One region of the Streptomyces sp. NPDC041784 genome, then DNA from elsewhere that is predicted to be linked to it. Evidence: riboswitches for the same ligand, from Rfam matches in the RefSeq annotation. Region 1 holds a riboswitch; each other region holds the start of a gene.

What was found. A riboswitch is a leader RNA that binds a small molecule or an ion and turns the genes downstream of it on or off. The one in region 1 is predicted to bind cyclic di-AMP.
Positions count from the first base shown of each region.
Region 2: linked by a shared signal. The riboswitch ahead of ACZ6D7_RS12685 (transglycosylase family protein) and the one ahead of ACZ6D7_RS28315 (C40 family peptidase) in region 1 are both predicted to bind cyclic di-AMP.
Region 3: linked by a shared signal. The riboswitch ahead of ACZ6D7_RS08735 (M23 family metallopeptidase) and the one ahead of ACZ6D7_RS28315 (C40 family peptidase) in region 1 are both predicted to bind cyclic di-AMP.

Region 1 covers NZ_JBVJAB010000014.1:123,709-134,099, reverse strand. The annotation lists gene ACZ6D7_RS28325 (M23 family metallopeptidase) at 1-978, shown strand, start outside; gene pcrA (DNA helicase PcrA) at 1,031-3,520, opposite strand; cyclic di-AMP (ydaO/yuaA leader) riboswitch at 3,794-3,947, shown strand; gene ACZ6D7_RS28315 (C40 family peptidase) at 3,955-5,136, shown strand; gene ACZ6D7_RS28310 (tellurite resistance/C4-dicarboxylate transporter family protein) at 5,408-6,394, shown strand; gene ACZ6D7_RS28305 (hypothetical protein) at 6,372-6,725, opposite strand; gene ACZ6D7_RS28300 (C40 family peptidase) at 7,236-8,336, shown strand; gene ACZ6D7_RS28295 (LuxR C-terminal-related transcriptional regulator) at 8,367-9,107, opposite strand; gene ACZ6D7_RS28290 (ATP-binding protein) at 9,104-10,391, opposite strand, start outside.
Region 2 covers NZ_JBVJAB010000005.1:95,133-105,523, reverse strand. The annotation lists gene ACZ6D7_RS12730 (antitoxin) at 80-268, opposite strand; gene ACZ6D7_RS12725 (HNH endonuclease family protein) at 460-1,200, shown strand; gene ACZ6D7_RS12720 (DUF6086 family protein) at 1,277-1,705, shown strand; gene ACZ6D7_RS12715 (hypothetical protein) at 1,751-2,134, opposite strand; gene ACZ6D7_RS12710 (glycoside hydrolase domain-containing protein) at 2,337-3,167, shown strand; gene ACZ6D7_RS12705 (SurA N-terminal domain-containing protein) at 3,367-4,014, shown strand; gene ACZ6D7_RS12700 (nucleoside triphosphate pyrophosphohydrolase) at 4,160-5,143, shown strand; gene ACZ6D7_RS12695 (cytochrome P450 family protein) at 5,383-6,675, shown strand; gene ACZ6D7_RS12690 (transglycosylase family protein) at 6,878-7,885, shown strand; cyclic di-AMP (ydaO/yuaA leader) riboswitch at 8,091-8,259, shown strand; gene ACZ6D7_RS12685 (transglycosylase family protein) at 8,263-8,976, shown strand; gene eno (phosphopyruvate hydratase) at 9,317-10,391, shown strand, end outside.
Region 3 covers NZ_JBVJAB010000003.1:447,602-457,992, reverse strand. The annotation lists gene ACZ6D7_RS08755 (TetR/AcrR family transcriptional regulator) at 1-566, shown strand, start outside; gene ACZ6D7_RS08750 (SIMPL domain-containing protein) at 678-1,427, opposite strand; gene ACZ6D7_RS08745 (SGNH/GDSL hydrolase family protein) at 1,602-2,387, opposite strand; gene ACZ6D7_RS08740 (DUF6250 domain-containing protein) at 2,514-3,221, opposite strand; gene ACZ6D7_RS08735 (M23 family metallopeptidase) at 3,468-4,523, opposite strand; cyclic di-AMP (ydaO/yuaA leader) riboswitch at 4,528-4,686, opposite strand; gene ACZ6D7_RS08730 (alpha-galactosidase) at 4,990-7,062, opposite strand; gene ACZ6D7_RS08725 (tyrosine-protein phosphatase) at 7,299-8,096, shown strand; gene ACZ6D7_RS08720 (DUF6126 family protein) at 8,177-8,299, opposite strand; partial or broken gene ACZ6D7_RS08715 (helix-turn-helix domain-containing protein) at 8,296-8,850, opposite strand; gene ACZ6D7_RS08710 (aspartate aminotransferase family protein) at 9,144-10,391, opposite strand, start outside.

The sequences.
Region 1 (10,391 bases):
AACACCGCGTCCGCCGCCGGCGCCACGGCTGCGGAGGAGTACGAGCAGTCGGCCGAGGTCCCCTTCGACCAGCAGGCCACCGCCACGTTCGAGCAGGTCGGCTACGACGAACCCGCCCCGGACGGCGGCGAGTCGGCCGCCACCGGCGAGCTGCCCGCCGTCTCCGAGCTGCCCCTTCTCGACGACCAGGAGGAGGCCGCCCCCGCGCCCTCCTCGCGTGTCGCCGCCCGCGCCGCGAGCCGTTCCCGCCGCCGGCCGCCCGCGAGGCGCTCCGCGCTGCTGACCGTGGCCGTGCCCTCGGCCTGTGTGATGGGCGTCGCCGGGATCGCCGCCGCCTCGGTCGGCCCCCTGGCCAGCGGCGACGAGAAAGACACCACGGCGTCCGCCTCCGACGCGCAGGCGGTGAAACCGTCCGCCGCCAACAACAAGCTGGACGCCCAGCTCGAGACGCTCAGCGCCGAGGCCGACGACTTCGGCGACCGGGTCAGCCGTACGCAGGAACGTATCGACCTCAAGGCGCAGCAGGAGGCCGAGAAGAAGAAGGCGGCCGCCGAGGCCGCCCGCAAGGAGCGGCTGCGCCCCAAGTACGCCGTGCCGGTCTCCCAGCGCGGACTCAGCGCCTACTTCGGCCAGTCCGGCATCAACTGGATGTCCCAGCACACCGGCATCGACTTCCCCGTGGCCTACGGCACGACGGTGCTGGCGGCGACCGACGGCACCGTACGGACGCAGTGGAACAGCGCCTACGGCAACATGCTGATCGTGACGGCGAAGGACGGCACGGAGACCTGGTACTGCCACCTCTCCACCTACCGCGTCGCCTCCGGTACGACCGTGAAGGCCGGCGACCCGGTCGCGTACTCCGGCAACTCCGGCAACTCCACCGGCCCGCACCTGCACTTCGAGGTCCGGCCGGCCGGCGGGTCGGCGATAGACCCGCTGTCGTGGCTGCGCAGCCACGGGCTGGACCCGACGTAGACGACTTCCCGGTGAGCCCCCGCTGTTCGAGGCGGGGGCTCACCGCGTTCGGCTAGAGCTTCTCCACCGGCGCGTACCGCAGCAGCAGCCGCTTCGGCTTGGTGTCGCCGAAGTCGATCGTCGCCTCCGCGTTGGCGCCCGTGCCCTTCACTCCGACGACCGTGCCGAGCCCGAACTGGTCGTGGGTGACGCGGTCGCCGACGGCGAGCGAGACCACCGGCTTCTCCGCCGCGCCCCGGCGCGTCGCGAAGCCGGACGCACCGGCGGCCGAGGAACGCGAGCGGGACGAGGACAGTGAGGCCGCGACCCCGGACACGGGACCGGAGGACACGGGCGAGGTCGCCCCCGTCCGCTTCCAGTCCACATGCGTCGCCGGGATCTCCTCCAGGAACCGGGACGGCGGGTTGTACGACGGCTGCCCCCAGGCGCTGCGCAACGCGGACCGCGTGAGGTAGAGCCGCTCCCGCGCGCGCGTGATGCCGACGTAGGCCAGGCGGCGCTCCTCCTCCAGCTCCTTGGTCTGGCCGAGGGCGCGCATGTGCGGGAAGACGCCGTCCTCCATGCCGGTGAGGAAGACGACCGGGAACTCCAGGCCCTTGGCGGTGTGCAGCGTCATCAGGGTGATGACGCCCGAGCCGTCCTCGTCCTCGTCGGGGATCTGGTCGGAGTCGGCGACGAGCGCGACCCGCTCCAGGAAGTCGGCGAGGGAGCCGGACGCCTCGCCCTCACCGGACTCCTGCTCGAACTCCAAGGCGACGGAGGCGAGTTCCTGGAGGTTCTCGACGCGGGTCTCGTCCTGCGGGTCGGTGGAGTTCTGCAATTCGGCGAGGTAGCCGGTCTGGTTGAGGACCGCCTCCAGGACCGTCGCGGGCCCTGCGCCCGACTCGACGATCGTGCGCAGCTCCTCCATCAGCACGTTGAACCGCTTCACCGCGTTCGTGGAGCGCGCGGCCATGCCGTACGCCTCGTCGACGCGCTTGAGCGCCTGCGGGAAGCTGATCTTCTCCCGCTGGGACAGGGCGTCGATCATCGCCTCGGCGCGCTCGCCGATGCCCCGCTTGGGGACGTTGAGGATGCGGCGCAGCGGGACCGAGTCCTCCGGGTTGGCCAGGACGCGCAGGTAGGCCAGGACGTCCCGGACCTCCTTGCGCTCGTAGAAGCGGACGCCGCCGACAACCTTGTAGGGCAGGCCGACGCGGATGAAGACCTCTTCGAAGACACGGGACTGGGCGTTGGTGCGGTAGAAGACCGCGACGTCACCGGCCTTGGCGTCGCCCGCGTCCGTGAGGCGGTCTATCTCGTCGGCGACGAACTGCGCCTCGTCGTGCTCGGTGTCGGCGACGTAGCCGGTGATGCGCGCGCCCGCGCCCGCGTTGGTCCACAGGTTCTTGGGGCGGCGGGACTCGTTGCGCTCGATGACCGCGTTGGCGGCGGAGAGGATGGTCTGCGTGGAGCGGTAGTTCTGCTCCAGCAGGATCGTCGTCGCGTCCGGGTAGTCCTCCTCGAACTGGAGGATGTTGCGGATCGTCGCGCCCCGGAAGGCGTAGATCGACTGGTCGGCGTCACCCACGACGCACAGCTCGGCGGGCGGCACGTCGTACTCGCTGGGCGGTACGTCGACGGGGTGCTCGGCGGTGCCGACCAGCTCGCGCACGAGGGCGTACTGGGCGTGGTTGGTGTCCTGGTACTCGTCGACCATGACGTGCCGGAAGCGGCGGCGGTAGTGGTCGGCGACGTCGGGGAAGGCGCGCAGCAGGTTGACCGTCGTCATGATCAGGTCGTCGAAGTCGAGGGCGTTCGCCTCACGGAGACGGGACTGGTACATGGCGTAGGCCTGGGCGAGGGTCTTCTCGAAGCCGTCGCCCGCCTGGGCGGCGAAGTCCTCCTCGTCGATCAGCTCGTTCTTCAGGTTGCTGATCTTGGCGCTGAAGGACTTCGGCGGGAAGCGCTTGGGATCGAGGTCCAGGTCGCGGCAGACCAGGGCCATCAGGCGCTTGGAGTCGGCGGCGTCGTAGATCGAGAAGGAGGACGTGAAGCCGAGCCTCTTCGACTCGCGCCGCAGGATCCGTACGCACGCGCTGTGGAACGTCATCACCCACATCGCGTTCGCGCGCGGGCCGACGAGCTGCTCGACGCGCTCCTTCATCTCGCCCGCGGCCTTGTTGGTGAAGGTGATCGCGAGGATCTGGCCCGGGTGGACGTTCCGCTCGGCGAGGAGGTGGGCGATGCGGTGGGTGAGCACGCGCGTCTTGCCGGAGCCGGCGCCGGCGACGATGAGCAGGGGGGTGCCGGCGTGGACGACGGCCGCACGCTGGTTCTCGTTCAGCCCCTCCAGGAGCGCTGCCGCGTCGATCGCCGGGCGTGGGGCGCCGTCGCGGTAGTGGGTGTCCCGGTCCGGGGGCACGTCGAACTTCCCGCCGAACAGATCGTCCGGAAGCGGCTCCGGAGTGTGATCGTCCTCGGGCGGCGGCGGGGGTTCCTCCTCGTGGGCGCGGGGGCCCTGGAGGTCCGCCAGGAAGCTGTCGTCAAAGAGGCTGCTCATCGCTCTCCGAGTCTAGGGGGCGCCACTGACAACCGGCCGCCGTCCCCGAAACATCCCGCCCCCTCGCCTTCCGGGGCACCCCTCACCTTCCGAGGCGGCATTATCACAACCCGTGATCAGCCGTACGGTCTTTTCCCGAGGTCACGAAAATGTATCGGGCATATCACCCATCAACCTTCACAGGGGCCACACGAGTTGGCTACCGTGCCGGGCAGGCCGTACGACCCCCACCGGCGAACCTCGCCGGGCCGCGCGGCCTCCGCCGAGTCCGGCATGCCCCCTTCGCGGCAGCCGGAGCCGGGGACCCACCGAGACTCTGGGGTGAATCGGCCCGACTTCCCTTCGGGGGACAGGCCGTAGGGCAACCCTTCCGAACCATCCGCCCGAACCCGACAGCTAACCCGGTAGGCGGACGATGGAAGGAGTCGCCTCCCTTGGCGTCGCAGCACCGCAAGCCACGCTCGTCGGGTTCACGTGTGGCGGGCATACGCACGCCCGCTCTCGCCACCGCCGCCCTCACGTCCGTCGCCCTGTTCTCCCAGTCGGCGAACGCCGCCCCGTCGGACGACGACAAGCCGAGCCTGGAGGAGGTCGAGAAGAAGGTCGACGACCTCTACCGCCAGGCGGAGTCGGCGACCGAGAAGTACAACGCCGCCAAGGAGAAGACGACCAAGCAGCGCAAGCGCGTCGACGGCCTCCTCGACGACGTCGCCCAGCGCACCCAGAAGCTCAACGAGGCACGCGAGGAGCTGGGTTCCTTCGCCGCCGCCCAGTACCGCACGGGCGCCTCCGCACCCGACACGGCGACCTTCCTGCTCGCGGACTCCCCGCAGGACTACTTCGACCAGACCCAGCTGATGAGCCGGATGACCGACCGTCAGAAGGGCATGGTCGACGACTACATCACCGAACAGTCGGCGACGATGGAGAAGCGCCAGGAGGCCGGCGAGAGCCTGGCGGCGCTGACCGACACGCAGAGCGACCTGAAGGCCGCCAAGGCGACCGTCCAGAAGAAGCTCGGCGACGCGCGCGAGCTGCTGTCCCAGCTGACCGCCGCGGAGAAGGCCCGCCTGGCGGCGATCGAGAAGCAGAAGCAGGAGGAGGCCGCGCGCAAGGCGGCGGAGCTGGCGCAGCAGCAGGCGGCGGCCGAGCAGGCCGCCCAGCAGGAGAGCGCCGGGTCCTCGACGGACACGGGCGGCTCTTCGTCGTCCTCCTCGTCTTCGTCGTCCTCCTCGTCCGACACGGACGCCTCGTACACCACCAAGGCCGAGAAGGCGCTCGCCTTCGCCCGCTCGCAGATCGGCAAGCCCTACGTCTGGGGCGCGACCGGCCCCGACTCCTACGACTGCTCCGGCCTCACCCAGGCCGCCTGGAAGGCCGCCGGCGTCACCCTGCCGCGCACCACCTACGACCAGGTGAACGCCGGCACCACCGTCTCCCTCGCCGACGCCCGCCCCGGTGACCTGGTCTTCTTCTACGACGACATCACCCACGTCGGCATCTACATCGGCAACGGCATGATGATCCACGCCCCGAAGCCGGGCGCGTACGTGCGCGAGGAGTCGATCTACTACGACGGCGAGTCGGCGATCCACAGCGTGGTCCGACCGGCCTGACCACCGCACACGCACACGCGTGTGGGCCGTTCGCCAGGCACCGGCACACACGCGTGTGCCGGTGCCTCTGCGATCGGTGTGCGGGTGCGGGCGTGCCCAGTACGGGTGTGCGGGCGTGCCGGCGGGAGTGTGCGGGCGTGCCGGTGCGGGCGCGCCACCCGCCTCACCACCACCCGCGGGCCGCACTCGTCTGCGTACGCCCGCGCGTAATTCCCCTCCCCCGCGCGCGTGCCCCCGCGCAAGCCGCCGCGCACTCCCTAGCATCGGCTCCATGCCCGGCTCCCCCTCCCCCGCCCGCTCCCTTCGCGCCTGGTGGGCGCAGCGTCCCCCGGCGGCCGAGGCCGCCGTGATGGCGACCGGCATCCTGTCGGTCGGACTGCACCTGGCCGAGTACGAGGTCCTGTCCCGCGTCATGCTGGCGCTGGCCGGCGCCGCCTGGGTGGGGCTGGCCGCGGACTTCGCCGTCCGGCTGGTGCGGGAGCGCGAGCGGTGGCTGACGGAGGCGGGCACACCGGCCGGGCTGACCGCCGTGGCCGCCACGACCGTCCTCGGGACCCGTGTCTCGGCCCTCGGCTGGCAGACCCTGGCCGAGGCGCTGCTGGCGCTGTCGGTGGTGCTGTGGCCGGTGCTGCTGCTGGACGTCATGGGGCACTGGTCGCGGCGGATGCCCGGGGAGGTCTTCCTGTGCTGTGTGGCCACGCAGGGGCTCGCGGTGCTGGCCGCGACCCTGGCCAAGGCGGAGGCCACGGCGTGGCTCGCGCACGCCGCGCTGGTGCTGTTCTGGCTGGGGCTGGCGCTCTACGGGCTGATGCTGGCCCGGTTCGACCTGCGGCAGCTGGCCGAGGGCGTCGGGGACCAGTGGGTGGCGGGCGGGGCGCTCGCCATCTCGGCGCTCGCGGGCGCGAAGCTCATCGCGGCCGACAGCGCGGCGCTGTACCTGTGGAACGCCGACGACCGGCACGTACTGCGCACGGTGACCTTGGCCCTGCTGGTCCTCGCGCTGTGCTGGTACGCCGTCCTGCTCGCCGCCGAGATCCGGTGGCCCCGCCCGCGCTACGACGTGCGCCGCTGGTCGACGGTCTTCCCGATGGGAATGACGGCGGCGGCGATGCTGTCCGTCGCCACCGCCCTCCGCCTCGCGTGGCCGGAGGGGCCCGGGGAGGTGCTGCTGTGGGTCGCCGCGGCGGCGTGGCTGGCGGTCGCCGTCGCGGCGGTGGCCGAGGCGCGCGTGTCCGTCAGGTCCACAGGACCGCGATGAAGACGTTCGCCACGGTCAGCAGCCCGACCAGGCCGAACAGCGGCTTCTCCACCTTCTCGTCGTCCCGCTTCACATAGACGAGGCCGAGGATCACGATCAGCAGGGCCAGCTTCACGCCGATCTTGACGTTGTTGACGGTCTGGTCGTCCGCCTGGTTGAGGCCGACCAGGATCACCCCGGTGACCAGCATCGTGGCCGCACCGTGGAGCATCGCGGGGACGAAGCGGGCCGTGCCCTGGCCCATCGCCTTCATCTGGGTGAGGAAGCCGCCCAGCAGCGCGGCGATCCCGATGATGTGCAGGCCGACGAAGAGGTGGATGAGTACGTCCATGAGGCCGGATGCTAATCAGCCGGGCGCGGCCCGCCCGACACCGGCCCTCCCTCCGAGGGCGCGCGCCCGCATCAATGCACCCCATAGCAGCCCGCCGCTCCGGGACGCCCCGGAATCGCCGCTTCGGTCAGCCCACCACGCGAAGCCGACGGCCCCGGCCCGCCTTCCTACGCAGATACGGTCACTGGCGGTCCGCTCGAGTCACTTCCGCACATCGCGTTACCGACCCGACACAGACGGGCCTAGCGTCCTCCCCCAGGTGACCGGCTCCCCACCGCCGCCCGGGCCAGGGGCGGCAGTCGGCCACCACCGCCGAGAAGGTCCGGCGGCGTCCCGTTCCCCCTGTGCGGGCCGTCGCCGGACGCGTCAGCCGCTCCCCCCGTGGCCGTCCGTCCGCTCACCCGACGGCCGTGGACCCGCGGACCGGCCGACGGGTCAGGCCGGCCTTCGTCGGTCCGCCTGACGGCCGTACGGACGAGGCGGTCGTACGAAAGGACGTGCAAGTCCCACGTGGCAGCGCACCGAAAGTCCCGACAGCGCTCGCTCGGCGGCCAGAAGGCCCGTACGGCGTTCACGCTCGCTCTCGCGGGCGCGGCGACGGCGACCGCCTTCGACGGGACCGGTCAGGCCGAGCCGAACCTGACGACCGCGCAGGTCAAGGCCAAGGTGGACACGCTGTACCGGGAGGCGGAGGAAGCCACCGAGAAGTACAACGGCGCCCAGGAGAAGGCCACCGTCGCCGAGCAGCGCCTGAAGACCCTGCGGGACGAGGCGGCCCGCAAGGAGGAACGGCTCAACTCGGCACGCGAGAAGCTGGGTTCGATGGCCGCGGCGCAGTACCGCGACGGCGGGCTCGACCCCGTCGTGCAGCTGGCGCTCTCCGACGACCCCGACCGGTACCTCGACGGCGCCGCCTTCGCCGAACGCGCCAACGACCGCCAGTCGGCCGCCGTCAACCTCGTGCGCCAAGAGCTGCGGGAGATCGAGCAGTTGCGGGGCGCCGCGCGCCTCGAACTGACCTCACTCAGAACACGCCAGGCGGAACTGAGAACGCACAAGAAGACGATCACCGGCAAGCTGGACGCGGCTCGCCTGCTGTTGTCCCGGCTGACCGAGGCCGACCGGGCCCGGATCACCGGGGCCGCCGGCTCCGGCGGCACGACGGCCGACCGCGACCGCGCCTCCCGGGACGCGACGGACGCCCGCGCCACCCTCCAGGCGCCCGGCACCACCACGGCCGGGGCACCCGCCGGGGTACCCAGCTCCCGCGCCGCGGCCGCCGTGTCCTACGCCTACGCCAAGCTCGGCAGCCCCTACGTCTGGGGCGCGACCGGCCCGGACGCCTTCGACTGCTCGGGGCTCGCCCTGGCCGCCTACCGCTCGGCCGGGATCTCCCTGCCCCGCACGACCTACGCCCAGATCGACGCCGGCCGCCGTGTCTCCCGCTCCGCGCTGCTCCCCGGGGACCTGGTGTTCTTCTACTCCGGCATCACCCACGTCGGGATCTACATCGGCAACGGCCAGATGATCCACGCCCCCAACCCCTCGGCCCCGGTACGCGTTGCACCGATCGACGAGATGCCGTTCGCGGGGGCTACCCGGGTGGTGTGAGGAGGACGGGCCCGCGGCACGCGCCCGCGCTCACACCAGTCGCCGTGCGGTCGCCCAGCGGGTCAGCTCGTGGCGGTTGGACAGCTGGAGCTTGCGCAGGACCGCCGAGACATGCGACTCGACCGTCTTCACCGAGATGTAGAGCTGCCTGGCGATCTCCTTGTAGGCGTACCCGCGGGCGATGAGGCGCAGGACCTCGCGCTCACGCTGGGTGAGACGGTCCAGGTCCTCGTCGACCGGCGGGGCGTCCGTGGAGGCGAAGGCGTCGAGCACGAACCCGGCGAGGCGCGGCGAGAACACCGCGTCGCCCTCCTGCACCCGGAAGATCGAGTCGACCAGGTCGGTGCCGGTGATCGTCTTGGTGACATAGCCCCGGGCGCCGCCCCGGATCACCCCGATCACGTCCTCCGCCGCGTCCGAGACGGACAGGGCGAGGAAACGCACCGGCTGCTCCGGGTCGGCCATCAACGCGGCACACCGGCGCAGCACTTCGACTCCGCCGCCACCCGGCAGATGGACGTCGAGGAGGACCACCTCGGGCCGGGTCGCGGTGATGACCGTGACCGCCTGGTCGACGTCGGCCGCCTCACCGACCACCTCGACGCCCGTCTGTTCGGTCTGGCCGATCTCCGCCTGCACGCCCGTGCGGAACATGCGGTGGTCGTCGACGAGGACCACACGCACATGGCGCCCGCTCGCACCGTCGCCCTGGCCGGACTCGGCCGCCTCGGCCGCTCCCGTCGTCCCGTTCGCCTCGGTCGGGTCACTCATGACGTGTTCTCCGCCCTCTCCATCTCCAGCTCGACCTCCGTGCCGCCGCCGGGGACCGCCCGCAGCCGCGCCGTGCCGCCGTGACGCTCCATGCGGCCGATGATCGATTCTCTAACGCCCATACGGTCGGCGGGTATGGAATCGAGGTCGAAGCCGGGGCCTCGGTCCCGGACGGACACGAAGACCGTCCTGCCCTCGACTTCGGCGTAGACCTGCACCGCGCCGCCCTCGCCACCGTACTTGGCGGCGTTCACCATCGCCTCGCGCGCGGCCTGCATCTGTGCCCCGACCCGTTCGTCGAGCGGGCAGTCGCCCACGACCACCACCTCGATCGGGACGCCGTGCTTGTCCTCGACCTCGGCCGCGTTGCGCCGGACCGCGTCGGCCACCGTGGTCGGCTCGTCCTCCTCGTCCTTGCCGGTGCCCTCGGGTTTGTAGAGCCAGGTGCGCAGGTCGCGCTCCTGGGCGCGGGCGAGCCGCCGCACCTCGTTCGCGTTCTCCGCGTTGCGCTGGATCAGGGTGAGGGTGTGCAGCACCGAGTCGTGGACGTGTGCCGCGACCTCCGCGCGCTCCTGGGCCCGGATGCGCATCAGGCGCTCCTCGGAGAGGTCCTGGGTCATCCGGACCAGATACGGCCCCGCGAGCAGCGTGATCCCGACCAGCACGGCGAGCGCCGCCTGGAGGACGGAACCGAGGTGCGCGGCGGAGCCCTGGAGAACGAAGATCCCGGAGACACCGGCGGTGACCAGGAGGACACCCCCGCCGGCCCGCAAGAGCGAGAGCGTCCGGCGTCTGCGGCCGACCTCGACCCAGCGGGCCCGCCGGGCGTTGTCCGCCTGCCGCCAGACCAGGGCGACGCCGGCGCCGACGAGGACGGCGGGCAGGAGATACGCCTTGGCTCCACTGCCCAGGTTCACATTGCCGACGAAGACCATGGCGACGACGACCATGAGCAGCAGGGCGACGATCTGCCCCTTGTCGGGCTTGCGCGCGACGAGTCTGCGGCGGCCGTCGGGCGCGGTCTCGGTGGTGACGAGCGACGGCGGCCTCTGGTCGCCCACCCCGCCGACGCCGAGCGGCACGAAGAACCAGAAGGCCGCGTACAGCAGGGCACCGAGGCCGTCCGCCATGAACAGGCCGACGAAGACGAGCCGCACCCACACCACGGGCAGCCCGAGATGCCCGGCGAGCCCCCGCGCCACACCACCCAGCCAGCGACCGTCGCTGCTGCGGTAGAGCTTGCGCGGCGGCCGCGGTTCGACGAGTGGCGCTGCTGCGGCTTCC
Region 2 (10,391 bases), on a different contig from region 1:
GTCCCGGGCCCGGCGTTCCTCCGTGAGTCTCCGACGGCTGTGACTGCGGCTGTGACTGCGGCTACGGCTTTGACGGCGACTACGGCCGGTCGGGCCGGTCGGGCCGTTCGCGGTCCATGTCGAGCGCACCCTCTGCCTTCTGCTGCGCGTCGTCGACCTGGGACTCGTACGTGCCGCCCGTCTTCTCGTTGACCTTCTGTTCCGCGGTGTCGGACATGTTCTTGGCCTTGCCCTGCCCGTGGTGGCGGAACTTGTCGAAGATGCCCATCCAGAGCTCCTTCCGGAGGTGACTCACCACCGACGATATTCCCGAGATGCGAGAGATGCCCACTTGAGATGGTGGTGGTCTGGACCTCCCGGCCGCCCTCGCACGCCCCCTCGCTACGGTGTGGACCAGCGTCCGCCAGGGAAACCGCCCTGTGCGGGGCGGCGGCGGGGCAGGCAAGGGGAGGGGCCCACGTGAGGCGTCTGAGGGGTGGGACGGCGACGGCCGTCGCACTGATGTGCGCCATGGCCTCGGTGGCCGTGGCCGGCTGCACCGACCTGACCACCGGATCTGATTCCGGCTCCGGGGGAGCCGGGTCGACGGCCGGCGGGGGAGCGGCCCTCGCGGCCGCCGAGTCGCTGACGGTGAAGGGGCGTGCCCCGAAGACCGGCTACGACCGGGGGAAGTTCGGCAGCCCCTGGGCGGACACGGACTCCAACGGCTGTGGCACCCGGGACGACATACTCAAACGCGACCTGGAGGAGGTGAGGTTCACCGGCGGCGACTGCAAGGTGTCCTACGGCGTGCTGGAGTCGGACCCGTACTCCGGCAAGGACGTGACCTACCGGCGCGGTGCGAGCAAGGTCGACATCGACCATGTCGTCGCGCTGTCCGACGCCTGGCAGAAGGGCGCGAAGTACTGGGACGCCGGGAAGCGGATAGCGCTCGCCAACGACCCGCTCAACCTCCTGGCGGTCGACGCGAGCACCAACCGTTCCAAGGGTGACGGTGACACGGCGACCTGGCTGCCGCCGAACAAGTCCTACCGCTGCCCGTACGTCGCGGCACAGGTCGCCGTGAAGAAGAAGTACGGCCTGTGGGTCAGCGCGGCGGAGAAGTCCGCGATGGAGAAGGTCCTCTCGACCTGCCCCGACCAGAAGCTCCCCACCGGCGGCAACCCGACGAATGCACCGGACCGCTTCCACGCGGACTGAGTGAAACGAACGGTTGACCGAATGGGTTCACCGATGAGGCACCCCTTGTGAGACAGAGACCCTCTGTGAGGCACCCATGAGCTACATCTTCACCGTCAGAGAGGCCGACGAGGACGTCTGGGAACCGGCGCTCGCCGTGGGTCAGTTGTTCATGGGCGGGGTCGAGGCCCTCAGCAGGCGGATCCTCAAGGTGCCGAGCGGGCTCGACGACATCTCGGGCGACTGGGTCATGGTCGACCCCGAGGCCTACGCGGCGTTCGTCGACGCGGCGCTGAAGAGACGGGGCCGTACGACCCACTCCGAGTTCATCACCATGCTGGACGGCCTGATGCCCGTGATGATCATGCTTGCGGACAAGGCCGGCGCGGTCGTCACGCCGACGACCCACGCCGAGCGCGTCTATCTGGAGTGGGCCAGGGAGGAGGACCGCGTGCTGCACGGGCACGTGTGGGAGAACCATGACGGCTCCGTCACGGTATGGAAGACCGGCGTGATCCATCCATGAGGCGGACGGGCGGCCCAGGGCCAGGTCCAGGTCCAGGGCCAGGTCCTAGCGTCCGTACGGATACCCCTGCTGGTACGGGGGCTGCCCGTACGCCACCGCCGGCATCGGGTTGACCTTCTTGTCGAACACGGCGAACAGGATCAGCCAGGTCGCCACCAGCAGGGTCACGATGACCGCGATGCCCATGAACGCGTCGCCGTCATCCTCGGCGGTGGTCACGGCCCACGGCAGGGTCACGCACTCGTACAGGGCGAACGCGGCGAAGGCGCCCCAGTCCGAGGGGAGACCGCGGCGGATCCCCACGTAGAGGAAGGGCACCCAGACCAGCAGGCCCAGCGAGCACCACGCCAGGGCCGTCCAGGCCACCCGTTGTATCCAGCCGCCCGGCAGCCGTCTCTCCGCGCCCGTCGTCATGGCTGTCGTCGTCATCCTCATCGCCCCCCAAGTCGGCAGGGGGCCAGGGTAGGCCACGAACGTGCCGCGGCAGGCCGCCCCTCCTTTACCGTGACATGAGCGAATCTTGTGGCGATGGGGAACCCGTGTTTCCCGATCGCGGGGACGGCACCGGTTACGGTGCGAACGCTTCGTACGTACATGACATGCGAACGCGTGAACGAACATTGGGGTGGGAATGGCCGAGCACCGGCAGTCCAGGAAGCGCAGATACATCACGTGGGGCGTGGCGGGCGCCGCCGTGCTCGCGGGCGCCGGCATCGCGGCGCAGACGTCGATGGCCGCGACCACCTGGCCCGCGCAGAAGACGTACACCGGCCGGGCGTTCGACACGTGCACCGCGCCCTCGCTGTCCGCGATGAAGGCATGGAAGACCGACGGCTTCTACGGTGCCGCGGCCGTCTACATCGGCGGCAAGAACCGCGGCTGTGCCCAGCCCAACCTCACCGCGTCCTGGGTGAAGTCGGTCAACACCGCCGGCTGGAAGCTCATCCCGCTCTACGTCGGCGCCCAGCCGCCCTGCCAGACCAGCGCCAACCCCGAGAAGCTCACCGCCGCCACGGCCGCCTCCCTCGGCGCCACGGACGCGGCGGACGCGGTCGCCAAGGCCTCGGCGCTCGGAATGAAGGCAGGCAGCCCGATCTACCTCGACATGGAGCCGTACGACATCACGAACAAGTCGTGCAACGACGCCGTGCTGACGTACGTGCGTTCGTTCACCAAGACGCTGCGCGCCAAGACGTACCGCGCCGGGTACTACGGCTTCAGCAGTTCCAGCGCCAAGGCGATCGCCACCGCGACGGACAAGACGGACCTGCCGGGCAATCTCTGGTACGCGCTGTGGGACAAGCAGAACACCACGACCGCCGACTGGCCGTGGGGCGCGACCCAGTTCACCAACCACAGCCGGGGTCACCAGTACATGGTCAACAGCAAGGAGACGCGGGGCGGTTACACCATCACCGTGGACCGCGACGCGTGGGACGCCCCGGTCGCCCTGATCGGCTGACCCGGACCGCGCGGGTGCGGGGCTGACCCGGGTACGCGGCTGACCCCTCGTACCGACGAGCGGGCGGCCCGCGGGCGCGGCGGTGCCCGAAGTCCTGGTGAATCGTTGGTCGAATGGGTTGGCCCCAGGCGCCCCACTGCCTACCATCGATCACCGCAAGACTTTGTGCACCGTCGCACAATCTCCTCGGGAGGTTTCCTTGCCCCGCCGTCGCCGTCGCACCGCGCTTCTGCTGTCCGCCGCGATCGCGGCCGCCCCCCTCCTCACCGCCTGCGGGAACGACGCGCATCCCGGCGCGGCGGCCGTCGTGGGCGACCAGCGGATCACCGTCTCCCAGCTGGAGAACCGGGTGAACGAGGTCCGCGCGGCCCAGCGCGCGGCGGTCCCCGACGACACCCAGTACGCACAGGTCGTCGCCCAGACCGGCAGTCTCACCCGCGACACCCTGCACGGCATGGTCCTCGACCGGGTGCTGCACCGGGCCGCCGAGGACGCGGGGATCACCGTCAGCCGCAACGAGGTCCAGCAGATGAGGGCCGGCCTGGAGCAGCAGGCGGGCGGCGCGAAGGGCCTGGAGACGACATGGCTCCAGCAGTACGGCATCCCGCCCCAGCGCCTCGACGACAACCTGGGCCTCCAGCTGGAGGCCCAGAAGCTCGCCACGAAGCTCGGCACGGACACCAGCCAGCAGGTCTTCTGGGACACCCTCTCCAAGGCGTCCAAGGAACTCGGCGTCGACCTCAACCCGCGCTACGGCAGCTGGGACCCGAAGAAGGTCAGCCGGGTGGACGCCCAGACGCCGTGGGTACGGGAGATCACGTCCGCGGGAACCCAGCAGCCGACCTGACGACATCACCGGCGGGTCTGCCTGACGACGTGACCAGCCGGTCTGCCTGACGATATGACCGACCGGCCCGTCTGACGATATGACCGGCCGATCGGTCTGTGGACAACGGGCGAGGCGGCCGGCGGGCGTGGGTTACGTTCGAGGTGTGAACGATGTGACCGCACCCACCGGCTCCTCGACGGGCCGCGTCGTCCTGCTCACCACCAGCCACCGCGTCGCCCCCGGCCTGCTCTCCTGGCCCGCCTGGCAGGCCCTGCGCACGGCGGACCGCGTGCTGTGCGCGGACGGCGCGCATCCGCAGCTGCCGTATCTGAGGGAGGCGGGCATAGCGGTCGAGGAGACCTCCCCGACTGCCGAGGCCCTGGTCGCGGCCTGCGCGGACGGCCGCACGGTCGTGGTCGTCGCGACGGGCGAGGGCGAACCGGCCCTCACCGACGGCCTGGCCCGCCTGGCCGGCTCCGGCCGGGTGTCGATGCCCGAACTGGAACTCCTGCCCGCCTCCTACGACCTCCCCGGCGCCCGCCTCCTCGACCTCGTCCAGGTCATGGACCGTATCCGCGCCGAGTGCCCCTGGTCCTCCCAGCAGACCCACAAGGGCCTGGCGAAGTACGCGGTCGAGGAGTCGTACGAACTGGTCGAGGCGATCGAGGACGGCGACCACGACGAACTCCGCGAGGAACTGGGCGATGTCCTGCTCCAGGTCGTCTTCCACGCCCGCATCGCCGAGGAGGACGAGGAGTCGCCCTTCTCCGTCGACGACGTGGCGGCCACGATCGTCACCAAGCTCATCCACCGCCACCCCCATGTCTTCGGCGACGCCACGGCCACGACCCCGGAGGAGGTCAAGGAGCACTGGCTCCGCACCAAGGCGGTCGAGAAGCGCCGTGCGTCGGTGACGGACGGCGTCCCCCTCCACCAGCCGGCCCTGGCCCTGGCCTCCAAACTGGCCTCGCGAGTCCGCTCGGCCGACCTGGACGTCCCCCTCCCGGCCGTCGAGGGCATCGGCTACGACCTCCTGGCCCTGGCCGCCCGCGCCGAGTCGGAGGGCGTCGACCCCGAGGCGGCCCTGCGCGCGGCGGCCCGGGCCTACCGGGACGCGATCCGGACCACCGAAGGGGTGGTGGGTTAATACGGCGGGCCTCTGAGCGGGCGTCGAGGCGCGGAGGCCTGTACGAACGGGAGTTGGCGGCCGAGGTGACTGAACCGCGGCTCGGCTCGCGAGGGCGGCCGAATGCCGTTCCCCGGCCGCCGCCACCCGGCGCACCGCCCTCCCCCCAGCCCTCCCCCCAGCCCCCCAGCCCTCACCCTCCCAGTCCTCCCCACCGCCCTCCGCAAGGCCCTCGCCAGGAACCCCGCTACCGTCGAGGAGTGACCAGCAAGCCCACCCCCGCCACCCCCGCCCCGGAACTCTTCACCTGGGAGTTCGCCACCGACCCCTACCCGGCCTACGCCTGGCTGCGCGAGCACGCCCCCGTGCACCGGACGCGGCTGCCGAGCGGGGTGGAGGCCTGGCTGGTCACCCGGTACACGGACGCCAAGCAGGCCCTCGCGGACCAGCGGCTCTCCAAGAACCCGGCGCATCACGACGAGCCCGCGCACGCCAAGGGGAAGACCGGCATCCCCGGGGAGCGCAAGGCGGAGCTGATGACGCATCTGCTGAACATCGACCCGCCGGACCACACCCGGCTGCGGCGGCTGGTCAGCAAGGCGTTCACACCCCGCCGGGTCGCCGAGTTCGCGCCCCGGGTGCAGGAGCTGACCGACCAGCTCATCGACCGGTTCGCCCGGGAGGGCGGCGCCGACCTCATCCACGACTTCGCCTTCCCGCTCCCCATCTACGCCATCTGCGACCTGCTCGGTGTCCCCCGCGAGGACCAGGACGACTTCCGGGACTGGGCGGGCATGATGATCCGGCACGGGGGCGGGCCCCGGGGCGGGGTCGCACGGTCCGTGAAGAAGATGCGCGGCTATCTCGCCGAGCTGATCCACCGCAAGCGCGAGGCCCTGCCCGCCGAGCCGGGCACCGGCGAGGACCTCATCTCCGGTCTCATCCGCGCCTCCGACCACGGCGAGCACCTCACCGAGAACGAGGCCGCGGCGATGGCCTTCATCCTGCTGTTCGCCGGCTTCGAGACCACCGTCAACCTCATCGGCAACGGCACCTACGCCCTCCTCACCCACCCCGAGCAGCGCCGCCGCCTCCAGGACTCCCTGGCCACACCCGACCGCACCCTTCTGGAGACCGGCGTCGAGGAACTCCTGCGCTACGACGGCCCCGTCGAACTGGCCACCTGGCGCTTCGCCACCGAGCCCCTCACCCTCGGCGGCGAGGACATCGCCGCCGGCGACCCCGTCCTCGTCGTCCTCGCCGCCGCCGATCGCGATCCGGCCCGGTTCACCGACCCCGACACACTCGATCTCTCCCGCCGCGACAACCAGCACCTCGGCTACGGCCACGGCATCCACTACTGCCTCGGCGCCCCGCTGGCCCGGCTGGAGGGCCAGACCGCCCTGGCCACCCTCCTCACCCGGCTTCCGGACCTCCGACTCGCTGTGGATCCGTCCGACTTGAGGTGGCGCGGCGGGCTCATCATGCGCGGACTGCGCACCCTGCCGGTCGAGTTCACGCCGGTGCGTGACGGAGCGATGTCCGCTCGGTGACTGACCGCACGTCAACCGGAGTGTGACGGTCCGGCGAAGCGAAGGTGACCGACTCTCACGTCTGTGATCTTCACGTGATCTGCGCGGCATTAACTTGTGACAAGTGATCGTCTGCCGATACGTTCACTCGTCAGCGCGGCCCATGCGATTGCATCCGCACCGCCGCCGCGCCGGTCAGTGCTGTCCAGAGAAAGGCCCCCGCATGCTCTCCGGGAACGGTCGTCACCGTCGCCCCCGTCAGGCTCCGGCCCTCCTCGTGGCCGCGGGCGTGACCGGCTCCGCCATCGCCATCCCGCTGCTCGGCGCCTCCGGAGCGAGCGCGGCCGACGGCACGGTGTGGGACAAGGTGGCGCAGTGCGAGACCGGCGGCTCCTGGAGCGCCGACAAGGGCGACGGCGAGTACGGCGGCCTGAGCCTCACCCAGGACGACTGGGAGACGTACGGCGGACTCGACTACGCCGACAGCCCCGACCTGGCCAGCCGTAACCAGCAGATCGCCGTCGCGCAGGAGCTCCTCGCGGCCGAGGGGGTCGGCGCGTGGGGCACCTGCGGGCTGACGTCCGGGCTGACCGAGGAGTCGGGCGCGCTCGACGTGGACACCGGCGTGGCTGACGACTCATCCGGTTCCTCCGGTTTGTCCGACCTGTCCAAGGGGTCGTCCAACTCCTCGAACTCCGACAAGTCCGGTAAGTCCGACAGCTCCGGTACGTCCGGTGACACCGGTGACACCGGTGACTCCGATGCGGACTCGTCCGCTGATTCCTCGAAGGATTCGCCGAGTTCGTCCCCTTCGTCCTCTTCCTCCTCCGCTGCCGAGGGCGACTCGGCGGCCTCCGACGGCTCCGCGAAGCCGGGGGACGCACAGGCGGACGACAGCTCGCCCACGGCAACCCCCGAAGCGGACGAGTCGGACAAGTCGGTGCAGGACGTCGGTTCTTGGGACCTCGTCGACACCGGCTCCCTCGGCTCCGGCCGCCACCGCGGCACCACCGCCGACGAGGCCCTGATCGACAACACCACGACCGCGTCCTCCGGCCGGCATGCCGCCTCCGTCTACACGGTCCTGGAGGGCGACTCCCTCGTCTCCATCGCCGACTCCCTTGGCCTCGACGGCGGATGGCGCGCCCTCTACGCCGAGAACCGGGACCTCATCGGTGCCGACCCGAGCGACATCACCCCCGGTCAGACGCTGGACACAGGGGTTCAATAGGGCGGGAACGCCCAGAAAAACACCGGGAGTTCACGTCACACTTCGCGCCGAATGTCCGGTTTGGTGAAAGTGTGGGATGAGTCTCAGAAGCCCTGATCGTCTTTGGAATTCCGCCGATCGCGTGTCTACGGTCGGGACCGCTCGGCAATCCGAGCCCCGGCCGTCGCAACGCCGAATCCTGCCAGTGGCAGTCCGGGAACAGTCGTCGCGTCAAGCGCCGTAGGCAGGAGCGGGGGACCCAAGGTAAGTGCCGGGCGCAGCGGTTGACGCTGGATCCGGCTTGGGGTGAAGCCGTGCGCCGCAAGGTGCGCGGCCGGGCAACTCAACCGGCCCGAACCCGACAGCTCACCTCGCAGGCGTCGGTGAGGGGATCCACCATGCTGTTTTCCGGTAAGGGCAAGCACCGCCGTCCGTCCAGGACCACCCGCGTCGCCGCTCTGGCGGGCGTCACCGGTGTCGCCATCGCCGCCCCGCTGATGGCGGCCGGCAACGCCTCCGCCGCCACCGCCTCCGAGTGGGACGCGGTCGCCCAGTGCGAGTCCGGCGGCAACTGGTCCATCAACACCGGCAACGGCTACTACGGCGGCCTTCAGTTCTCCGCCTCCACCTGGGCCGCGTACGGCGGCACCGCCTACGCCTCCCGCGCCGACCTGGCCTCCAAGGCGCAGCAGATCACCGTCGCCGAGAAGGTCCTCGCGGGCCAGGGCAAGGGTGCCTGGCCGGTCTGCGGCGTAAGCCTGTCGAGCACGCCGTACAGCGGTGGCAGCGCCTCGACCGGCTCCGGCAGCCCCTCCTCGTCCTCCTCGGACAGCGCCGCCTCCCGCTCCACCGAGCAGCAGACCGCCTCCCGCTCCGCCGAGCGCCCGGCCGCCACCAAGAGCGAGCAGAGCACCAAGACCGTCACCACCCCGACCGGCAAGAAGGTCAAGAAGGGCGACGGCGAGTACAAGGTCGTCAAGGGTGACACCCTCAGCACCATCGCCGAGAAGCGCAAGGTCAAGGGCGGCTGGCAGAAGCTGTTCGAGCTGAACAAGGACGTCGTCCAGGACGCCGACCTGATCTACCCGGGCCAGCAGCTGCACCTGAAGTGACCCCCCGGCCGGGTCGTCGTCCCCCAGTGACACCCGGCCCCCAGCGGGACCACAGCTTCCCCACAAGCGGGTCCCGCACACTGAAGACCTCGTGAGGGTCACCCCCGTCCCCACGGGCCCCCGCTCCGGTGCGTGTTCCCCCGTACGCACCGGGGCGGGGTTTTTTCTGCCCCGTAACTTCGCCTCCGCGCCACCCGCCCTTTGTTCCGGACGGAAACAATAGGTACGGTCTCTCTGTCCACGGGGCGGTCGGTCGGCTGCCGAGGCCCCGAAGACGGTTAGGCTCTAGTCGCAAGGCCCACGCGGCCCCGCACAACCAGCGTCACATCCCAAGAAGGAGATGCTCGTGCCGTCCATCGACGTCGTCGTAGCCCGGGAAATCCTCGACTCGCGAGGCAACCCCACCGTCGAGGTCGAGGTCGGCCTCGACGACGGCAGCACGGGTCGTGCCGCCGTTCCCTCCGGTGCCTCGACGGGCGCCTTCGAGGCCATCGAGCTCCGCGACGGTGACCCGAACCGCTACCAGGGCAAGGGTGTCGAGAAGGCCGTCCTCGCCGTCATCGAGCAGATCGGCCCGGAGCTGGTCGGCTACGACGCCACCGAGCAGCGCCTGATCGACCAGGCCATGTTCGACCTGGACGCCACCGACAACAAGGGCTCGCTCGGCGCCAACGCCATCCTCGGCGTCTCCCTCGCCGTCGCCCACGCCGCCTCCGAGGCCAGCGACCTCCCGCTCTTCCGCTACCTGGGCGGCCCCAACGCGCACCTGCTGCCGGTGCCGATGATGAACATCCTGAACGGCGGCTCGCACGCCGACTCCAACGTGGACATCCAGGAGTTCATGATCGCCCCGATCGGCGCGGAGTCCTTCTCCGAGGCCCTGCGCTGGGGCACCGAGGTCTACCACACCCTCAAGAAGGTCCTGAAGTCGAAGGGCCTGTCCACCGGCCTCGGCGACGAGGGCGGCTTCGCCCCGAACCTCGGCTCCAACCGTGAGGCCCTCGACCTCATCCTCGAGGCCATCAAGGAAGCCGGTTACGCGCCGGGCGAGCAGATCGCCCTCGCGCTCGACGTCGCCGCGTCCGAGTTCTACAAGGACGGCAAGTACCAGTTCGAGGGCAAGGACCGCTCGGCCGCCGAGATGACGGAGTACTACGAGGAGCTCGTCGCGGCCTACCCGCTCGTCTCCATCGAGGACCCGCTGTTCGAGGACGACTGGGCCGGCTGGAAGGTCCTCACGGACAAGCTCGGCGACAAGGTGCAGATCGTCGGCGACGACCTGTTCGTCACCAACCCGGAGCGCCTGGCCCGCGGCATCGAGGACGGCGCCGCCAACGCCCTGCTCGTCAAGGTCAACCAGATCGGCTCGCTGACCGAGACCCTGGACGCCGTCGAGCTGGCCCAGCGCAACGGCT
Region 3 (10,391 bases), on a different contig from region 1:
GGGGCGTGGCGGCGGTCAGGATCGCCGACGTGGCCGCGTCCCTCGGGGTGAGCAACGCGCTGGTGCTGTACCACTTCTCGACCAAGGAGAAGCTGGTCGCCGCCGCCTTCGCGCACGCCGCCGAGGACGACCTGGCCCGGCTGCGCGGCCTGCTCGGCCGCCGGACGACCGCGCTGCGCCGACTGCGGTCGGCGGTCCGCTGGTACGCGCCCACGGGGCAGGCCAAGGGGTGGCGGCTGTGGATCGAGGGCTGGGCGGTGGCACTGCGCGAGCCCGCGCTGCGGGAGGTCGCCCGGGACCTCGACCGGGAGTGGAAGGCCGCGCTCGCCGAGGTGATCGCGGAGGGCGTCGCCGCGGGCGAGTTCCGCTGCCCGGACCCGGCGGGTACGGCCCTGCGGCTGACCGCTCTTCTCGACGGCCTCGCCGTGCAGCTGACGTCCTACGGGGGCGCGGTGTCCCGGGCCCGCGCCCAGGCGTGGGTCGACGAGGCCGTGGCCCGGGAACTCGGGCTGGCCCCCGGGACGTTGAGCGCCAAGGAGCGCCGGGAGCCGCCGGCGGGCTCCTAGGCCGACCGGCGGTCCCCCTCGACGACCGGTTCCGGCCCGCGGCCGACGCGCGTCCCCGCGCCGCCCGGTCCGTCGCTCAAATCACTTCTCGAACCACTTCGTGAATGGCCGTCAGACCACTTCGTAGACGGCCGTCACCGTCACCGTCGCGCGGATCTCGCCGGGTGCGACCGGCACCGTGCCGGAGCCGGCGGCAGCGTCCGAGGCCTGGGCCATGGGGCGCGGGTAGCCGACGGAGTCCTCGCTGAGCGAGACCAGCCGGCCCAGCTCGTGGCCGCTGAGCCGGGCGAACTGCTCGGCCTTGGCACGGGCGTCGTCGTGCGCGGCCTCCCGGGCGCGGGCCTGGAGCGGCACCGGGTCGGAGACCTCGAAGGCAACGGAGTTGATCCGGCCCGCGGCACCGGTGGCGTCGGTGATCGCCTGGAGCACCGCCCCGGTCCGTTCCACCTCACGGACCTTCACGGAGAAGAACTGCGCGGCCTGGTACCCCTTCAGCCGGGAGCTGCCGCTCGCGTTGTCGTAGACGGGGTGGAGGGAGATGTTGTCCGTGCGGACGTCCCGTTCGGCGACGCCCTTGGCGCGGACGGCGGCCAGCAGCGCGCGGGCCGCCTTGCTCTGCTTGTCGAGCGCCGCCTGCGAGGAGGGGCCCGATGCCTCCACGGCCGCGGCGACGACCGCGAGATCGGGCTGGGCGGTGGCGCTGCCCTCACCGGTCACGGTGAGGGTGGCGGGGGTGGGGGCGACCCGCGCGGCGGCGGGGTGGCCGGGCAGCGCGGCCGCGGTGGGCGCGGCGACGGCCGGCAGTCCGAGGGCGAGGAGGGAGACGAGGGCCGCGGCGACGGGCGTACGGGTGAGGCGCATGCGGAACCGGTCCTTCGGAGGGGCGGACGGGAGGGTGTGCGGTCATCCCAGCACCCGGATCCGCGCGCGCCCGCGCGCCACTCCCGTCCGATCACCTCACTGGTGGAGCGGCCGACTCACCGTCACCGGTGAGGCGGCCGACCGCGCGACACCTGCGGCCGGCCGCCCGTTCGCTCACGCCACCGAGGCGATCCGCATCCGGATCTCCTCCGGGGCCAGCCTGCCCTTGGCGGTCACATGGTCGCCCGAGGACTCCCCGCGCAGCCGGCGTCCGATCCACGGCACCAGATACTCGCGTGCCCAGTGGACGTCGTCCCGCCGGACCTCGAGGGTGCCGCGCGGCGGGAGCTGCGGCCAGGCCTGCTCCGGGTCGGCGGGCACTTCGAGCCCCAGGACCTGCCCGGCCCGGAGCGCCACGCGCGTGTGCCCCTCCGGGGAGAGGTGGAGACGGTCGCCGTCCCAGGCCCGGCGGTCCTGCACGGACCGCAGGGACCACAGGTCGAGCACCGGACAGCCGTAGCGGTCGGCGACGGCACGGACGTGCCCGTTGTACGTGGCGATCTTGCCGCGCAGATGCTTGAGCACGGGAACGCCACGGGTGTCGAAGCCGGTGGTCACCATGACCGTGCCGGACACGGCGGTCAGCGCGGCGATCGCGCTTTCGAAGCGTTCGGCGACCTCGTCCGGGTCGGTGCCGGGGCGGATGATGTCGTTGCCGCCCGCACAGAAGGAGACGAGGTCGGGCGCCAGTTCGACCGCCTGCGGAAGCTGGTCCTCCATGATCTGGTCGAGCAGCTTGCCGCGCACGGCCAGGTTCGCGTATCGGAAGTCGCCCTCGGGCCGGCGGTCCGCGAGAAGTACCGCGAACCGGTCGGCCCAGCCGACGAACGCCCCGTCGGGGCCAGGGTCGCCGACGCCCTCGGTGAAGCTGTCCCCCACCGCCACGTACGACCCGATCACTGATCTGTTGTCATTCTTCGAATCGTCTGCCACGGCAGATCATGATTCCCCTTCCAATGTGACCTACGCGACCGTAGGAAGGGGTTGACGGGCGGTGAGATAAGCCACTCTTAAAGAATTTGCCAATCAGGGAATAAGCGACCACACCCGGAAGCTGCTGAACCGGAAGTGGCTCCAGGTGGTGCGGAACGCGAAGTGCCCGCCGGTGTACGGCTCCTGGTCGGTGTGGTCGAAGACGAGCCGCCCGTTGTTCCACCACCGCACCGTGGAGCCGTCGGAGACGATCCGGACCCGGTTCGGCTCATTGGCGATCAGCAGCGGCTCCGTGTAGTCGTGGATCAGCGGACGCACCCCCGCCAGGCCGACGTAACGGCGCATCCGGGTCGTGGTGTTGGTGTTGGCGCCGTAGCCGACGTAGTACGCCTTCAGGTGGTCGTACTCGGCGAGCGCGCCGCCGCGCGGGGTGACGAAGAGGTCGTCCGGGGAGCGGACGTCCACGGCGTTCCAGAAGTTGTTGAGGTCGGAGACCCGGTCGTTGACCCCGCCCGCGGAGACGGGGGTGGCGGTGTACTCGATGGCGTACGGCCCCTCGAGTCGCCTCCGGAACCAGATCGTCGCCCCGGCGGGCACGTCGACCTCCAGCATCCCGCGCGAGGCGGTGACGGTCCCGCCCCGCTCCAGCTCCACGGCCCACTGCCCGAGCCCGCGGCGGAAGTCGTCGCGGGCGATCGGCCGGCGGTGGCGGGGCATCGCGCTCGCGGCACCGGCGGGGGCGAGGGCGGCCAGGGCGCCGCCGGCGGCGAGGGCTCCGAATGCTCTGCGCGTGGTCGTCACGTCGGTCTGCTCCTTCGGGGAGAGTGATCGAGGTCGGGGGCGCAGGGAGAAGTCAGGCAGAAGGCTGACAGAGGCTGATCGAAGCCGGTAGAAAGCGCTTGCCCTCCGACGGGGGTCACTCTGCCCCCATCCCGCCCAGTCTGTCGATGGGGCGAAAAGGGATGCCGTGCGGACACACCGAAGGCCGGACCCGGGGATCGGGGTCCGGCCTTCGGTGGCGTGTCAGGCAGGGGTGGAGCGGGAGGGTCAGCCGACCGAGACGCCGTGCGAGCGGAGGTAGGCGACCGGGTCCACGTCCGAGCCGTAGTTCGGCGTGGTGCGGATCTCGAAGTGCAGGTGCGGGCCGGTCACGTTGCCGGTGGCACCGGAGAGGCCGACCTGCTGGCCCGCCGACACGGTCTGGCCGGCCGAGACGGAGAGCGAGGACAGGTGGGCGTACTGCGCGTAGTAGCCGTCGTTGAGCTTGATGACGACCTGGTTGCCGTACGCGCCGCCCCAGCCCGCGGAGACGACGGTGCCCGCCGCCACGGCCTTGAGGGAGGTGCCGGTCGGGACGACGAAGTCGACGCCGGTGTGGTAACCGCTGGACCACATGCTGCCCGACATGCGGTACGGCGTACCGACGGTGGCACCGGCTACGGGCAGGCTGAAACCGGCGGAGGCGCCGGCCGAGGTGCCGGTGGAGTTGCCGGCGGCCTGGGTGGTCGCCTTCGAGTCCGAGGACCCGGCGGACGAGGAGGACTTCGACGACCGCGAAGACTCCGACGACTGCGAGGACTTGGACGACGACGTCGACGACTTGGACGACTTCGAGGACGAGGAGGAGGAACCGGCCGAACCGGTCGAACCGGACGACGAGGAGCCGGTCGTGGCCTTCTTGCCGATCGACAGCTTCAGGCCCGGGTGGATCAGCGACGGGTTCTCGCCGACGGCCTCACGGTTGTCCTGGTACAGCCGCTGCCAGCCGCCGCTGACGTTCTGCTCGTCGGCGATCCTCGAGAGGTAGTCGCCGGACCGGACGGTGTACGTCGCGGCGCCCTTGGCGGCCGACTTCTGCGCGACCGGAACCGATTCCGCGGCCTTTTCCGAAACCGACGCGGAAACCGAGGCGGAAACCGATGCCGGGACGGAAGTCGACACCGTGGTCGCGGTGGACGCCGAAACAGACTGAGTGGTGGCCGCATGGGCGCCGGTGGCCCCCATGAGGGGGAGGGCGAGCGCGGCTCCGCCGGTTCCTGCGACGGCGATGGACCGGGTGAAGCGCTGGGACTTCGGGCGGCGGTGCTTACCCTTCGCGGGCATGGCGAATTCCTCTCCGGCGCCTGCGAGGTGAGCTGTCGGGTGCGGACTGGAGATGTCCGGCCGCGCCGAGGCGCGGCTTTACCCCAAAGCCTGTTCCGGGACCGGAACAGGCGGTTCTACCTGTGGGTCCCCCGCTCCTGCCGTGGACGGGTGAGTGTGCGGACCCCGGACGGCGGCAGGATTAGGCGTCCGTCCGGATTGGTCTGGAACGTAAGCGACCACGACGCACAGGGACAAGCAGAGGTTGTGCCGATAACCCATTTCTCTTGATCCGCTGTGAATTTTCCCGGTGACGCTCCGTGTTTCGAAAGCGTTATTTTCCGCCCAACCCCCTGGAAAAGCATGTGAATTACGTGGACATGACGGGCGACGCACGGTCACGAGTATGACGCTGCTCACTGGCAGCTCTCCAGGATCCTTTATTCCAGAGCGAGTTGGAATGAAGGATCCAATTCGGACAGAACTCTCAGATGCGACGGAGGCGGATAACCGCCGCATCAAGGTCACCGCGCAGTCCGGTCCGCAGCCCGTGGTGCAGCAGCACCGCACCCCGGTGCACTTCGCCCGTTTCGCGGCATTCGTACGATGCTGTCGGGTCCAGGCCGCGCAGCCGCAGCGCCGGAACGGGCTCGCCGAACCGCTGTGCCTGGAGCCAGGCGAGGACGACGGTCTCCGCGCCGCGCACGTACTGCACGGCACTCGGTCCGCCCGCCGGGGGCCGCAGCCGGTAGAGGTCGCCGTGCTGCACGAGCGGCCGGATCTCCTTGTAGAGATCCACCCAGCGCCGGGCTTCGGCCAGCTCCTCCGTGCTCCACTCGGAGAGGTCCCCGCCGACGCCGAGCACCCCGGCCATGGCACTGACGAACCGGAAGCGCAGCGAGCTGACCCGGTCGTTGAGCTGGGTGTTGGGGCTGTCGGTGACCCAGGCGGCCATCACCCGGGCGGGGTGGATCTGACTGAAGCCGTGCTGGATGTCGAGCCGGTCGAGCGGATCGGTGTTGTCGGAGGTCCACACCTGGTCGGTGCGGCTCAGGATCCCGAGGTCGATGCGGCCGCCGCCGCCCGAGCAGGATTCGAAGGCGACACCGGGGTGGGCGGCCCGCAGCCGGTCCAGGAGGGCGTACAGGGCCCGGACGTGGTCGACCCACAGGCGCTGCGGGTAGGGGTCGTCCGGCCAGCCCGCGTCGGTGAAGCAGCGGTTGAAGTCCCACTTGACGTAGTCGATGGGGGCGCTGGAGAGGAGCCCGTCGAGCTGCTCCCAGAGGTACTCCTGGACGTCCTCGCGCGCGAGGTTCAACATGAGCTGATTGCGGAATTCCGTCCGCTTTCGTCCCGGCTGGAACTGCACCCAGTCGGGGTGGGCCCGGTACAGGTCGCTGTCCGGGTTGACCATCTCGGGCTCGACCCAGATGCCGAACTGCATGCCGAGGGCGTGCACCTGGTCGGCGAGCGGCTTCAGGCCGTGCGGGAAGCGGTCGGGGTTGGGGTGCCAGTCGCCGAGTCCGGCACGGTCGCTGGTGCGGGCCCCGAACCAGCCGTCGTCCACGACGAACAGCTCGACGCCGATCTCCGCGGCGCGCCGGGCCAAGGTGGCCTGCTGCTCCTCGGAGATGTCGAAGAACGTGGCCTCCCAGGAGTTGAACAGCACCGGCCGGTCCTGCTCGGCGTCCGGGATCACCTGCTCGCGCTGGTAGGCGTGCCAGGTGCGGCTGGCGCCGCCGAAGCCGCCGTCGCTCCACAGACCGGCGAAGAGGGGCGTGGTGAAGGACTCCCCCGTCGCGAGCATCAGCAGGCCGGAGTCGTCGTAGCCGGCGCCGCCGGTGATCTGCACGCGCGCGTCCGGGAGTTGGGCGACGGCGATGCGCCAGGAGCCGGACCAGCCGAGAGCACAGCCGTAGACCTCGCCGCGCTCCTCGGTGGCGTCGGTGTCGAGGGCGACCCAGGGCAGGTGCTGGTGCCCGGTGTGGCCGCGGCGGCTGCCAATGACCTTCTCACCGTAGGTGAGGGGGGCCTGGACCAGCCGGGACTCTGCGGCCCAGCGGCCGTGCAGCTGGGACAGGCGCCAGCCGTCACGCTCGGGCAGGGTCCAGGAGGCGGAGTCGGCGCGCAGCAGCTCCAGGGGCTCGTCGCCGTCGTTGCGCAGGGTCGCCCGGCGCTCCACGACGTCGCCGCGCATCCGGTAGTGCAGGGTGACCGTCAGACCGGCGTCCCGGAAGCGCAGCCGCAGCTCGTCGCCCTCGGTCTCGTACGTCTCGAAGGTCCACTCGGTGCCGCGCCGCCCGGCGGTGCGCACGGACAGGGCGGGCCTGACGAAGCGGGGGCCGCCCTCGGCCGGGTACTCCTCGTGACCGTCGAGGTGGGACTCGAACGACGCGCGGCCCTGGAGCGGGACCGCGGCGAGGGCCTCGGCGTCGGCGAGGGCGATCCGCGGCCCCCAGTGCAGGTGGATCAGCTCGTCGGCCTCGGTGAGATGGAGGGCGTAACTGCTCGTGGGCCCCGAAAGGAGCCAGGTACGGCCACCCGCGGCGATCTCGGGCATCACGGTCTCGGGCATCAAACCCCCACTGATTCGAACAGGTGCGATCAAGCATCAACATAATCGAGTGCGGAAGCGTATCCGGGCAACGCCTGTGGACAACTCTTCACCTGCGAAGACGGCGGATGCGCCGCCCTGTGGACAACCCGTTGCCCGGGGAATCCATGTCGTATGGTCGACGAGGTGTCCCCCGGCCCACACGAGCCGCGCCGGCGGAACCCGACTGGGAGGGAGCCCCCGTGACGCAGCAGATCCCGTCGACCGAGCCCGAACTGGCCGGTGTGCGCAATTTCCGGGACGTGGGCGGTCTGCCGACGGTGGACGGGCGGCGGGTGCGGCACGGCGTGCTGTTCCGCAGCGGCCATCTCGCGCACGCGACCGACGAGGACGCCGCGTTCCTCGGCTCCCTGGGGCTGCACACGATCTTCGACTTCCGCAACGCGGCGGACCAGCGGCTGGAGGGTCCGGACGTCGATCTTCCGGGCGTGCGCAATGTGAACCTGCCGCTGTCGGACCCGGCGGACGGCGCGGAGTTCTGGAAGATGGTCCGCGACGGCGACCTCGACCAGCTGCGCGGGATACTCGGCGACGGCAAGGCGGCGAACCGCATGATCGCTTCTTACCGCAGGATCGTCGCCGAGCGCACGGCCGAGCACTCCCAGGTGCTGCACGCGCTCGCCGAGGACAGCGTCCCGGCCCTGATGCACTGCGCGGCCGGCAAGGACCGCGCGGGTCTGTCCGTGGCGGTGACGCTGCTCGCCCTGGGCGTGGAGCGCGAGGCGATCCTCGGCGACTATCTGGAGTCCAACGCCAAGCACCGCCGCTACAAGGTGCGGCGCGGCGGCTCCTCGGACTCGGCGTACACCCCCGAGGTCATGGAGCTGCTCAGCCCGCTCTTCGACGCCCGCGCGGAGTACCTGGCGGCGGCGTTCGAGACCATCGAGGAGACCTGGGGCGGCGTGGACGCCTATCTGGAACAGGGCCTCGGGCTCACCTCCGCGACCCGCGAGCGGCTGCGGGAACGGCTGCTCGACTGACCGGGGCGGCGGCCCCCCGGCCCACCCCGACCGGTTGGCCCCGCTACCGGCCGGCCACGCCCTACCGGTTGGCCACCCCCCTACTGGTTGGCCCCCGCCTCGAACAGCAGCCAGATGAACGCCGCGAGGACGTGCCCCACCGCGATGTAGATGATCAGCCGGATCCAGATGCCGCGCGGCAGCCGTTCCTCGGTGTTCCTCATGGCGTCTCTCCAGGGGTGGGGCCCAGGCACAAGGTGGCCGTGGGGCTCTGCAGCAGGGTGTGGACGAAGAGCAGCTCGACGCCGTCGGGGTCCTCGGCGGCGAGGCGGTGCGGGGTCAGCGAGTCGAAGTGCGCGCTGTCACCGGGCCCGAGCAGGTGCACGGTGTCCCCGAGCCGCAGCCGCAGCCGCCCCCGCAGGACGTGCAGCCACTCCTCCCCGGGGTGCACCCGCACGATGTCGCCCTGCGAGCCGTGCGGCACGAGCACGCGCAGGGCCTGCATCCCCCGTCCGGGCGCGCCGGCCGGCCAGTAGGTCCAGCCGCCGGCCCGGGTCGGTTCCATGTCCGCGGCGCGGACGACGGCGTCCCGGTCGCCGGCCCGTTCACCGAGCAGCTCCGAGACCGTCGTACCGTAGACACGGGCGAGCGCGAGCAGCATCGGCAGCGAGGGCTGACGCTGTCCCGTCTCCAGACGGGACAGATGGGCCGGTGACAGTCCGGCGTCCCGGGCGGCGGCCTCCAGGGTGAGACCGGCCCGGCGGCGCAGGGGGGGGGGGGGGGGGGGGGGGGAAGGAGAGGGGGGGGGGGGGGGGGGGGGGGGGTGCCCCCCCCCCCCCCCCCGCCCCCCCCCCCCCCCCCCCCCCCCCCCCCCCCCCCCCCCCCCACGACAGGCAGGGCGTCGGACGCGGAGTCGGGCGAACTCATACGTCCATTCAGCACGAGCTTTGCCTTTGGGGCAAGTTTGTTGCCTTAGAGGCAAAAGCCTGGGGAAAGCCCCGCGGAAGGCAGTGAGAAGGCCCTGGGGAAGGCTTGGCGAAAGCCCTGGAGAAGGCTCTCGGCGAGGGCCTACCGGTTGGCCACCGCCTGCTTGATCAGCGTCTTGCCGAAGTCCCACACCAGTCCGTTGCCGCCGTGGGCGTCGTCCATCACCTCGGTGAAGGCGTCCATGAACCGGTCCACGTCCCGTTCGTCAATGACCAGCGGCGGGATCAGCTTGATCACCTCCAGGTGGTCGCCGGAGACCTGGGTGAGGATCCGGTGCCGCTGGAGCAGCGGGACGACCACCATCTGGGCGAACAGCCCCTTGCGGGCGGTCTGGAGCATGGCCCACCGGCTGCGCAGCTTGAGCGACTTCGGCCTGCCGAACTCGATGCCGATCATCAGCCCCCGGCCCCGCACGTCGGCGAGCAGCTCGTAGGTGCCGGTCAGGGCCGCCAGCCGCGACTTCAGAAGGTCGCCCATGGCCCGGGCGTTCGCCACGATCTGCTCGTTCTCCATCACGGACAGGACCGCGAGCCCCGCCGCCATGGCCTGGGCGTTGGAGCCGAAGCTCGCCGAGTGGACCAGCACCCGGTCGATCGACGAGAACACCTTCTTGAAGATCCAGTCCTTGCCGAGGGTGGCGCCCACCGGCACATAGCCGCCGGAGAGCGCCTTGGCCACACAGACCAGGTCCGGTTCGACGCCGTCCTCGTGCTGGTAGGCGTAGAAGTCGCCGGTCCGGCCGAGACCGGTCTGCACCTCGTCGGCGATGAGCAGCGCCTTGTGCCGGTGCAGCAGTTCCTGCGCGGCGCGCAGATGGCCGGGCGGGGCCTCGTGCACGCCCTTGCCCTGGATCGGCTCGACGATCAGGGCGGCCACGTCGCCCTTCCTCAGCTCCCGCGCCAGCGCGTCGAGATCGCCGAGGGGGACGGCCGTGTCGGGCAGCAGCGGGGCGAAGCCGTCCCGGAAGCCGTCCTCGCCGTTGACGGACAGCGAGCCGGTGGTGAGACCGTGGAAGGCGTGGTCGCAGTACAGGATCCGCGGCTTCCCGGTGGCCCGCCGGGCGAACTTCAGCGCGGTCTCGACCGCCTCGGTGCCGCTATTGCCGAAGAACACCCGGTCCAGGTGGGGGCTGTGCGCCAGGAGCCGTTCGGCCAGCAGCCCGGGCAGCGGCTGGCAGTCGAAGCGGGTGAGGTCGGCGAGCGAGGCGTCGAGGACGTCGTGCAGCGCCCTGCGGACCACAGGATGGTGGCGGCCCAGGCCCATCACCCCGAACCCGGCGAGCATGTCCAGGTAGTCGTTGCCGTCCGCGTCCCAGAAGTGCGCGCCCTC